Regions from separate parts of the Cellulomonas sp. plas2 genome, predicted to be linked through region 2. Evidence: riboswitches for the same ligand, from Rfam matches in the RefSeq annotation. Region 2 holds a riboswitch; each other region holds the start of a gene.
The links. A riboswitch is a leader RNA that binds a small molecule or an ion and turns the genes downstream of it on or off. The one in region 2 is predicted to bind cyclic di-GMP.
Positions count from the first base shown of each region.

Region 1: linked by a shared signal. The riboswitch ahead of AC2TDM_RS11050 (FliA/WhiG family RNA polymerase sigma factor) and the one ahead of AC2TDM_RS13440 (PKD domain-containing protein) in region 2 are both predicted to bind cyclic di-GMP.
Region 3: linked by a shared signal. The riboswitch ahead of AC2TDM_RS07280 (BldC family transcriptional regulator) and the one ahead of AC2TDM_RS13440 (PKD domain-containing protein) in region 2 are both predicted to bind cyclic di-GMP.

Region 1 covers NZ_CM170155.1:2,463,975-2,467,235, reverse strand. The annotation lists gene dprA (DNA-processing protein DprA) at 1-814, shown strand, start outside; gene AC2TDM_RS11055 (tyrosine recombinase XerC) at 920-1,852, shown strand; cyclic di-GMP riboswitch class I at 1,953-2,027, shown strand; gene AC2TDM_RS11050 (FliA/WhiG family RNA polymerase sigma factor) at 2,043-2,969, shown strand; gene AC2TDM_RS11045 (peptidoglycan DD-metalloendopeptidase family protein) at 3,060-3,261, opposite strand, start outside.
Region 2 covers NZ_CM170155.1:3,012,965-3,016,225, forward strand. The annotation lists gene AC2TDM_RS13440 (PKD domain-containing protein) at 1-1,984, opposite strand, end outside; cyclic di-GMP riboswitch class I at 2,000-2,074, opposite strand; gene AC2TDM_RS13445 (hypothetical protein) at 2,569-3,261, shown strand, end outside.
Region 3 covers NZ_CM170155.1:1,642,224-1,645,484, reverse strand. The annotation lists gene AC2TDM_RS07295 (hypothetical protein) at 1-276, shown strand, start outside; gene AC2TDM_RS07290 (DUF3145 domain-containing protein) at 329-829, opposite strand; gene def (peptide deformylase) at 961-1,449, opposite strand; gene AC2TDM_RS07280 (BldC family transcriptional regulator) at 1,532-1,762, opposite strand; cyclic di-GMP riboswitch class I at 1,779-1,853, opposite strand; gene AC2TDM_RS07275 (hypothetical protein) at 2,185-2,700, shown strand; tRNA gene AC2TDM_RS07270 (tRNA-Ile) at 2,763-2,836, opposite strand; gene AC2TDM_RS07265 (methyl-accepting chemotaxis protein) at 2,973-3,261, shown strand, end outside.

The DNA.
Region 1 (3,261 bases), 550 kb from region 2:
CGGGCGGCGGGCCGTCGCGCTGGTCGGCGCCCGCGCCGCCACCCCGTACGGCGAGCACGTGGCGAGCCGGCTGGCCGGCGACCTCGCGCGGGCCGGCCTCGTCGTCGTCTCCGGCGGCGCGTACGGCATCGACGCGGCGGCGCACCGGGGAGCGCTGGCCGCCGGCGGCACGACGCTCGTCGTCGTCGCCGGCGGGGTCGACCGCCCGTACCCGGCCGGGAACGCGCGGCTGCTCGCGGCGGCCGTCGAGCAGGGCGGGGCCGTCCTCGCGGAGGTGCCGCCCGGCGCGCTGCCGACCCGCACACGGTTCCTGCAGCGCAACCGGCTCATCGCGGCCATCGCCGGCGCGACCGTCGTGGTCGAGGCGGCGTGGCGGTCCGGGGCCCTCAGCACCGCACGCCACGCGGCTGGCCTCCTGCGGCCCGTCGGCGCGGTTCCCGGACCGGTCACGTCGGCGGCGTCGGCGGGCTGCCACCGCATCGTCCGGGAGGAGGCGGCCACGCTCGTGACGGACGCCGACGACGTGCGCGAGCTCGTCGAGCCCGTCGGTACCGTGGACGCGCCGGACGCACCGCCGGACACCGGCGCGCCCCTCACGGGTGCCCCCGCGACGACCAGGGGGCCGGAGGACGTGGACCCCGTCGCCGCCCGGGTGCACGACGCGCTGCCCCGTCGGGTGGCGCGCCCGGACGGCGACGTCGCCGCTGCGGCCGGTGTCACGCTACGGGAGGCGCAGGACGCGCTGGCGGTCCTCGAGCTCGGCGGCTGGGCGCAGCGGACCGCCACCGGGTGGCGCGCGGCCGTCCCGACGTGACGCGCCGTCAGGGCGGGTCGTCTCGGGTCGCGCGGGCGGGGGAGCTGACGTGGCCCGTCCGCGCGCCTCCGTGGTGGGGCGGGGGAGGCGGTCCACAGTGACCCCGTGTCCGACGTCCCCCTGCTGCCGGGCGACCCCGCGCGCGCGCGCCTGCTGGCGGACCTGGCCGAGCACCTCGGCGCCGAGCGGGGCCTGGCACGCCACACCGTGCGCGCCTACCGGGCGGACGTCGACCACCTGCTGTCCCATGCGTTCCGTCGCGGGAGCGCCACGCTGGCCGACGTGGACCTCGCGGTGCTGCGCTCGTGGCTCGCCGCCATGGCGGCGGCGCACCTCAGCCGGGGCACGCTCGCCCGGCGGACGGCGGCGGCGCGCACCTTCTTCGCCTGGGCGCAGCGCACGGGCCGCGTCGCCGTCGACCCCGCCGCCCGCCTGGCCAGCGCCCGGCCCCGCGTGACGCTGCCCACCGTGCTGCCGGCCGCGCAGGTGGCCGCGCTGGTCGACGGCGCGCGCGACCGGGCGGCGGGCGACGACCCCCTCGCCCTGCGGGACTGGGTCGCCCTCGAGCTGCTCTACGGCACCGGGGTCCGCGTGGGGGAGCTGTGCGCGGCCGACGTCGACGACGCCGACCTCGTGGGACGGCTCCTGCGGGTCGTCGGCAAGGGTGACAAGGAGCGGGTCGTGCCGTTCGGCAGGCCTGCCGCCGTGGCGCTCGAGCGGTGGCTCTCGCGCGGCCGGCCCCACCTGGCCGTCGCGGGCTCGCCACCGGCGCTGCTCCTGGGGACGCGGGGCGGGCGCGTGGACCAGCGGCGCATCCGGGCCGTCGTGCACGCGGCCGCCGCCGGTGCCGCCGTCCCCGACGTGGCCCCGCACGCCCTGCGGCACGCGGCGGCCACCCACCTGCTCGAGGGGGGCTCGGACCTGCGGTCGGTGCAGGAGGTCCTCGGTCACGCGTCGCTGGCGACCACGCAGCGGTACACGCACGTGTCCGCCGAGCGCCTGAGGGCCGCCTATCGGCTCGCGCACCCGCGGGCTTGAGCCGCGTCATCCCAGGTGCACCGCCCGGCGCGGGTGAAACCACCGTTCGGTGGGGACAGACCATTGCTCCTGGCTGTGCGGTCGCCTAGAGTCCTCACTGTCAGCGAAACGGCAAACCCTCCGCGAGGGGGGGACGCAAAGCCACGGGACCCTTGAGGTCAGCCGGGCCACCGAACAGACAGGATCGATCATGCCGCAGCCCGGTTCCCTCCTGACCGTGTCCGCCCCGGTCGGGATGTCCCGTGAGACCGCCGCTCTCTCCGTCGCCGCCCGCGTGGCGCCCGCGGTGACCGCGCCGGCCGGCGTCATCCCCGCCCAGCGCACCCCGGCCGAGCTGCCGACGCCCGACGCCCCGCGCTCGGAGGTCGACACGCTCTGGGCGACGTTCAAGGAGACGGGCTGCCGCCGCTCCCGCGAGCAGCTGATCCTCCACTACGCGCCGCTGGTCCAGTCCGTGGCCGGGCGCCTCGGCATGCGGCTGCCGAGCAGCGTCGAGCAGTCCGACCTCGTCTCCTACGGCATGTTCGGCCTCATCGACGCGATCGAGAAGTACGAGACGGACCGCGCCGTGAAGTTCGAGTCGTACGCCGCCGCCCGCATCCGCGGCGCGATCATCGACGAGCTCCGCTCGCTCGACTGGGTCCCGCGGTCCGTCCGCTCGAAGGCGCGCACGCTCGACCGCGCCGTGGCCGACCTCGAGGCGCGCCTGCACCGCACGCCGACGCTGCCCGAGATCGCCGCCGAGCTCGAGCTCCCCGTCGCCGAGGTCCGCGCGACCTACAGCCAGCTCGCCACGACGAACGTGGCCGCGCTCGACGAGCTGCTCGGCGGCGAGGACGGCTCCTCGGCCGCCTCGCTGGGCGACGCCCTGCGCGACGCGCGGGCGGAGGACCCGGCCGGCTCGGTCGAGCAGCAGGAGCAGGCCTTCCTGCTGTCGCGGGCCGTCGAGCAGCTCAGCGAGCGCGAGCGCCTCGTCGTGGTCCTGTACTACTTCGAGGGCCGGACCCTCGCCGAGATCGGCCGCGTCCTCGGCGTGACCGAGTCGCGGATCTCGCAGATGCACACCGCCGCCATCGGCCGGCTGCGCACGCGGCTGACGGACGCCGAGGCGGCCTGACCCGCGACCGGTAGTGGGTCGGCGCACGGATCGGCGCACGGTTCGGCGAACGGATCGACGCCGCCCGCACCGACGGGCCGTGCCGGGCGCTCACCAGGGCAGCAGGACCACCCGCGGCAGCCGTCCCACGAGGGCGCCGGGGTCGAGGTAGCGGTCGCCCTCGCGCACGCCCCAGTGCACGCACCGGTCCGCGCAGTGCGAGGCGCCGGCGGTCGTGACCGTACCCGCCACCGTGCCCACCTCGTCCCCGACCTCCACCACGGTCCCGACCGGGACCGTCGCCGTGACGGGC
Region 2 (3,261 bases):
GCAGCGCACGCGCCAGCGCCAGGCCCTCGGGCGTCAGCCCGAGCTTCGTGACGTCCACCGTCCCGGGGATCGCGAGCATCGTCCCCATGGGGATCTGGCCGCTGTAGTACAGCGACGCGTCGCCGTCCTGCGTGCGAGCCGGCCACACCGGACCCATCTTCAGCATCTCGTTGGGGATGCCGACGGCGAGCGTGTGCCGGATCGACAGGGAGCGCAGCTCCTCCTTGCGGATGAGCCCGCCGTAGAAGGAGATGCTCGAGGCCCGGGACCCGTCCTTCATGCCGTCGCCGGTCAGATCCGTGCGCACGACCCGCGTCGTGGTCCACGTCAGGGGACCGGTCTGCGTCATCTTGTAGAACTCCCAGCCCCACAGCCCGTCGGGGTCGATGACGCCGACGTGCTTGTCGGTGCCGTAGGTGGGCGCGGTGCCAGCCGGGATCCGGACCTGGTAGACCTTGCCGTCCTTGAGGTTCGTGACGGTCGCGAGCGGGTCCGTCGCCTTCGCACGGAACACGGCGATCGACCAGCGCGTGGAGTTGATGACCGGCGTGCCCGACAGGAACATGCGGGTCCGCGTGTCCGCGGCGGACTCGAAGACCGCGCCGGAGCCGATGGAGGTGTTCCAGAAGGCCGTGCTCGCGAAGGGCTGCAGCGCCGCGACGCGCGTCCCGGCCGGCTTGGTCACCGTGACGGTGCGGGTCGCGCGGGCGGTGGCCCCGCGGTCGTCGGTCACCGTCAGGCCGACGGTGTAGGTCCCGGCGGACGCGTAGGCGTGCTGCGGGGTCGCACCGGTGCCGGTCGACCCGTCGCCGAAGGTCCAGGCGTAGGAGGCGAGGGACCCGTCGGCGTCGCGCGAACCGCCGGCGTCGAGGGTGACGCCGAGGTCCTTGGCGACCGCGGTGAAGGAGGCCGTGGGGGCGACGTTGGGTGCGACCACGACGACGTCGCGGCGCACCTGCGCGGTGGCCCCGTCGTCGTCCACGACGGTGAGGGTCACCGGGTACGTGCCGCCGGTGGCATAGGTGTGCGTCCCCGTCGGGCCGGTCGAGGTGGCGCCGTCGCCGAAGGACCAGGACCAGCTCGAGATCGTCCCGTCGACGTCGGCGGACGCGCTGCCGTCGACCGCCACGGCCAGGTCGCGCACCGACGGCGTGAAGGCGGCGGTCGGCGCCACGTTGGGCGCGACGACCGACGCGGACGTCAGCCCGGACCAGCTCGCCACGAGCTCCTTGGCCGAGGACCCGGCCACGTAGGTGCTCAGGCCCACCCGGCCGGCGGTCTGCAGCCCTGCCGTCGCGTCCTGCGCCGTCACGGTCCACGCGCCCGGCTCGGCCGAGCCCGCCGCCCACACCTTCGCGCGCAGGGTGGTCGGCGCGGTGCCGGTCACCTGCAGCCGCACCACGAGCTTCGCCCCGGGGGCGTAGGCGACACCGGGCACGTCGACCGTGCGCAGCGCCGTCGCCGACCGGCTGAGCTGCAGCTGCAGCGCGCCGGACCAGGTGACGACGACCCGGGCGCGGTAGTCGCCGGCACCGGCGACGCTGCGCCCCAGCACCGAGGCGTACGCGGCGGGCCCGGACCCGGCAGGACGGTCGAGCGCCACCGTCACACGCGTGTCGGCGTCCGTCACGGCTGCGGCGCTGCCCAGGACGGAGGCCGCCGTGGCGCCGGGGCGGACCGTCTGCCGGCCCGTCCCGCCGGACACCGCGTAGGCGACGTCACCGCCGCAGCTCACCCACGAGCCACCGGTCGTCGCGGAGCCCCAGCCACCGGTGAGGGTGCGGGCGAAGCTGTCGACCACCAGCGTCACGGGCGTCGTGGCCGCCGGCAGCACCGACGCTGCGGGGACGGGTGCGGCGGCGTGGACGGGGGCGACGGCGCCGGCGACGAGCGCCAGCGCGAGCGTCGTGGTGCCGATGAGGCTGACCGGGTGCCGGGCGGGGGTGCCCGCGGGCGCGGTCGAGGACGGTCGGGTGCGGATCACCGGTGCTCCATCTCGTTCGGTAGCCAGGCTGACCACGGGGGTCCCTCGGCTTTGCGTCCCCGCCTCGCGACGGGTTTGCCGTTGTCGTGTGGTGGCTCCCCGTCTCCTTCGGCAGCGGCAGCGGCGGACTTCACCCACGGCCCGTCACTCGTCCGGGGGTTCCTCGGGTCCACGGCGGCCGGCGGCGACCCTGCTGAGGCGTCCACATGCTGGACTCCAGCCGCCGCGACCCGCGTGTGTTGGGTCACAGGAAGGTCACGGCCGGGGGTGCGGGTGCCCGAGAGCGCCCTCGGGCACGCGTGGAGCGGTGGTCGAGGGCGCGCGACGACGACCTCGGGGCGTGAGCAGGGGTGACACACCGGCCGAGCCCTCGACCGCGGCCGCCGCGTATAGCACCACGGACCCGTTCCGGCGTGCCCCGGGGCCGACTTTCACCCGCTGACCGCCGGTGCGCCCGGTGGCACGGCGGGGTTCTCGGCGCGCCGGAGCCCCCGTACGGTCGACCCGCCCCGCCCCGGCGGCGGCACCACCATGACCCTGCCCCGTCTCCGGCGCGCACCGCTGCGCCGCTCGAGGAGTTGCTCGTGCCCTTCGGCCTCCCCACGACGAACCGTTCCGTCGCCTCCGTCCCGTCCGGTCCTGCCGATGGACGGTCCTCCCGACGACCGGCGACCGTCCGCGCCGGCGGGCTGTCCCTCGCGGCCGTCCTGCTCGCCACCGGCGCCACGACGGCCGCCGCGTCCTCCGCCGTCGCCGCCGACACCGAGGCGGTGGCGCAGGACGCCTTCTCCCGGGAGCTGGGCGACGGCTGGGGCCCCGCCCAGCAGGGAGGGACCTGGAGCGACGACGAGAGCGGCGCCTGGTACTACGTCACCGGTGGTGCCGGTCGCCACACGGTCGGCAGCGGCGTCACGGCCGCCTCGCTCCTGCACGACGTGTCGCGGACGGCCACGGACACCCGGGCCACCGTCCGGACGAACCGTGCGGCCGGCGCAGGTCCCGCCGTCTACGCCTCGGTCCTGGGCCGCGCGGTCCCCGGCGCCGGCGACTACCGCGCCCGTCTCGTCGTGACGTGGGAGGGCGCGCTCGAGCTGCGCCTGGCACAGGCCGGCACGACGCTCGCGAGCGCCCCGCTCGACGCGGACTACGCGCCGGACGCGAACTACGAGGTGCGGCTCGCGGTGACCGGCACCTCACCGACGACCCTGCGCGCGAAGGCCTGGCCCGCGGGCAGCGCCGAGCCGGACGGCTGGCAGGTCGAGACGACCGACGGGACC
Region 3 (3,261 bases), 1.4 Mb from region 2:
TTCGCGGCCCAGGCGGCGGTCTGCGCGGTCGTCGTGCTGGCCGTCCTGGGCCGCGGCAGCCGGGCCGCGTGGACGGCGTTCCTCGTCGTGGCGGCCGCGTCGGTCGTCGCCCTCGTCGCGAGCGTCTACGTGCGGGTGCCCGCCATCGGCCCGCTGCCCGCGATGTACGAGCCGCTCTGGTACGGCGACAAGTACGTCGCCGCGGGCTCCGCGGCCGTCGCCGTGGTCGTCGCCCTCGCGGCGCTGGCCGCCCGGGGCCGCCCGCGACGCCGCTGAGCGACCGAGCGGCTCGGAGCCCCCGCTCAGCGCGGCGGCTCGGCGCGCCCGCTCAGCCCACGCGGTGCAGCCAGCGGACGGGGGCGCCGGCGCCGGCGTAACGGAAGGGCTCGAGCTCGTCGTCCCACGCCTGGCCGAGCGCCAGGTCGAGCTCGGCGCGCAGCCGCTGCGGGTCGGCCGCGTGCTCGAGCGCCGCACGCACCCGGTCCTCGGGCACGACGACGTTGCCGTGCACGTCCGTGGCGGCGTGGAAGATGCCGAGCTCCGGCGTGTGGCTCCAGCGCGACCCGTCGGCGCCGGGGCTGGGCTCCTCGGTCACCTCGTAGCGCAGGTGCGCCCAGCCGCGCAGCGCGGACGTCAGGCGCGCCCCGGTGCCTTGCGGGCCCTGCCACGAGAGCTCGCTGCGGTGCAGACCGGGGCCCGCCGGCTGCGGGGTCCAGTCCAGCGCGACGCGCACGCCCAGCACGTTGCCGGCCGCCCACTCGACGTGGGGGCACAGCGCGCGGGGCGCGGAGTGCACGAAAAGAACACCGCGCGTGATCGAGCCTGCCATGCCGTCCTCCTGTCGGTCCGAGATGCGTCTTCCCCAACGACCTCGGTACGACGGGCCGGGACGGCGTGCCCGGCGGTGGCGCGCGGTGCGCCGGGGACAGGATGCACGACCCCGGCCCCCGCGCGCCACCCCTACAGCTGGTCGCGCAGCGCGCGCATGGCCTTTTTGCGGACGGACCGCTCGAGCCGGTCGAGGTAGAGCTTCCCGTCGAGGTGGTCCACCTCGTGCTGCAGGCACCGGGCCATCAGCTCGGTGCCCTCGACGACGACCGGCCGACCGTCGAGGTCCGTGCCCTCGACCCGGGCGTACCAGGCCCGGTGGGTCGGGTACCACAGGCCGGGCACCGAGAGGCAGCCCTCCTCGCCGTCCTGGTACTCGTCCCCGCTCAGCTCGACGATCGTCGGGTTGAGGACGTACCCGACCTCGTCGTCGATGTTCCAGGAGAACGCGCGCAGCGAGACGCCGATCTGGTTGGCCGCCAGCCCCGCGCGTCCCTCGGTGTCGACGGTCTCGAGCAGGTCCTCGACCAGGGCTCGGACCCGCTCGTCGACCTCGCGGATCGGCTCGCAGGGGGTGCGGAGCACGGGGTCGGGGACGACACGGATGTCACGCATGGCCATGCCCCGATCCTCCCACGCGCGGACCCGCACGCCGGCGTCGTGGCCGGCGGGCGGGTGCGCGGCGAGCTCGGGTTCCCGGGGCTCAGTCGGCGGAGGCGGCCTGCTGCGGGACGCCCTGGAGGAGCTGGCGGATCTCCGCCTCGTGGAACCGGCGGTGGCCGCCGAGGGTGCGGACCGCGGAGATCTTGCCGGCCTGGGCCCAGCGCGTGACCGTCTTGGGGTCCACGCGGAAGAGGCTGGCGACCTCGCCCGGCGTGAGGAGCGCGCCCTGGGCGGCCTGGAGCTCGGCGAGGGACGTGGTGGCGGTGCTCATGGGAGCTCTCCTGTCGTTCGGCGGCTCGGCTGACCCGTGGGGCCCCGTGGCTCTGCGTCCCCACCTCGCGGTGGGTTTGCCCTTGTCGCTGACGGCACGAACTATGCCGGAAAGGCGGACATCGCGGCAAGATCCCCCGCCCCGGACGGAAGCGGACGCAACCCCCCGCGGCTGGGCCGTCCGGGTGACCGGTCGAGGGTCGCACGCCTCTCACCGGCGCGGACGTGGCAGGCGCCGGTCGTGTCGACCACCCGTGGTATCACCCGCTGCGGTGGTGTCTCCTCCCCCTCGAGCGGGGCCGACCGGACGAGAGCGGGGTCCACCGGGCACGTGGTCCCGCCGCAAGTGTCAAGGACGGCAGGCCCCCGACCGATGAGGTGACATGCCGCACGGATGCGGCGTGAGAGAGGGGGACGGTCACCATGACGACGACCCTGCACGAGGACGGGTACCGGCGGAGCACGCCGCACCCCGCCGAGGTCGAGCACCGGCCCTGCGCGGGCGCACCCGGCCGCGAGGACCACGAGCCCGTGCTGGACGCGGGCGGCATGACGCTCGACTGGGGCGTCGTCCACGAGGAGGTCGACCTCCGCACGGGCGCGGTGCGCACGGGCGAGTGCTGGGGCCTGGGCAGCGAGCACCACGCCCGGGCCCTGGCCGAGCACATCAACACCGCGTCTCCGGGGCCCGACGAGCAGCTCACCGGCTCCGCGGACGAGCACGGTCGGCGACGGCCGCACGGGCACGCGGCCGTCGAGCGTCGGCACGCGCGCGTCGCGCACCGGTGGGTGGGCGCCGCCGCGGAGGGCACCACGCCCGCCCGACCGGCGCACTGGGACCTCATCGAGACCCTCGTCCTCCAGGTGGCGCGGGCCACGGGCATGCCGGAGAACGCGGTCCGCCTCGGCCTGGGCCTGCCGCTGCCCGACGTCTCCTGAGGGGCGTCGCCGCCGCCCTGCACGGCGCGGGGCCGACTCCCCCGCCACCGCCGGGCGATCGGTGGGGCAGGTGGGGCTTGAACCCACGACCCACGGATTATGAGTCCGCTGCTCTGACCGGCTGAGCTACTGCCCCGTTCGGGTCACGGACGCTACCAGCCGGGGGCGACCGCTCACCGCGCGGCACCCGCTGCCGAACGACAGGACGAGTCGCACGAGCACCCGTGCGCATCAGCCGCCCCCGGTCTGCCGCCCTCGCGCACAGGAGCACCATGAGCCGCACCACCACCGTCACCTCCGGGACGCCCCGCCGCCGCCCGTTCGCGGACCTGTCCGTCCGCTCCAAGCTGCTCGGCCTCGTCGGCGTGTTCTGCGCCGCCGGGCTCGGTCTCGGCACGGCCGCCTACGCCGCGCTGGGCACGGTCTCCGGGCAGACGCAGGACCTGGCGCAGGTGCAGACCGACGTCCTGAGGCCGACGCAGACCATCCACCAGAACCAGCTCAAGTCCCGCATGATCGTCGCGCAGCTCGCCGCGGTGGCCAGCCCGGACGAGGTCGAGC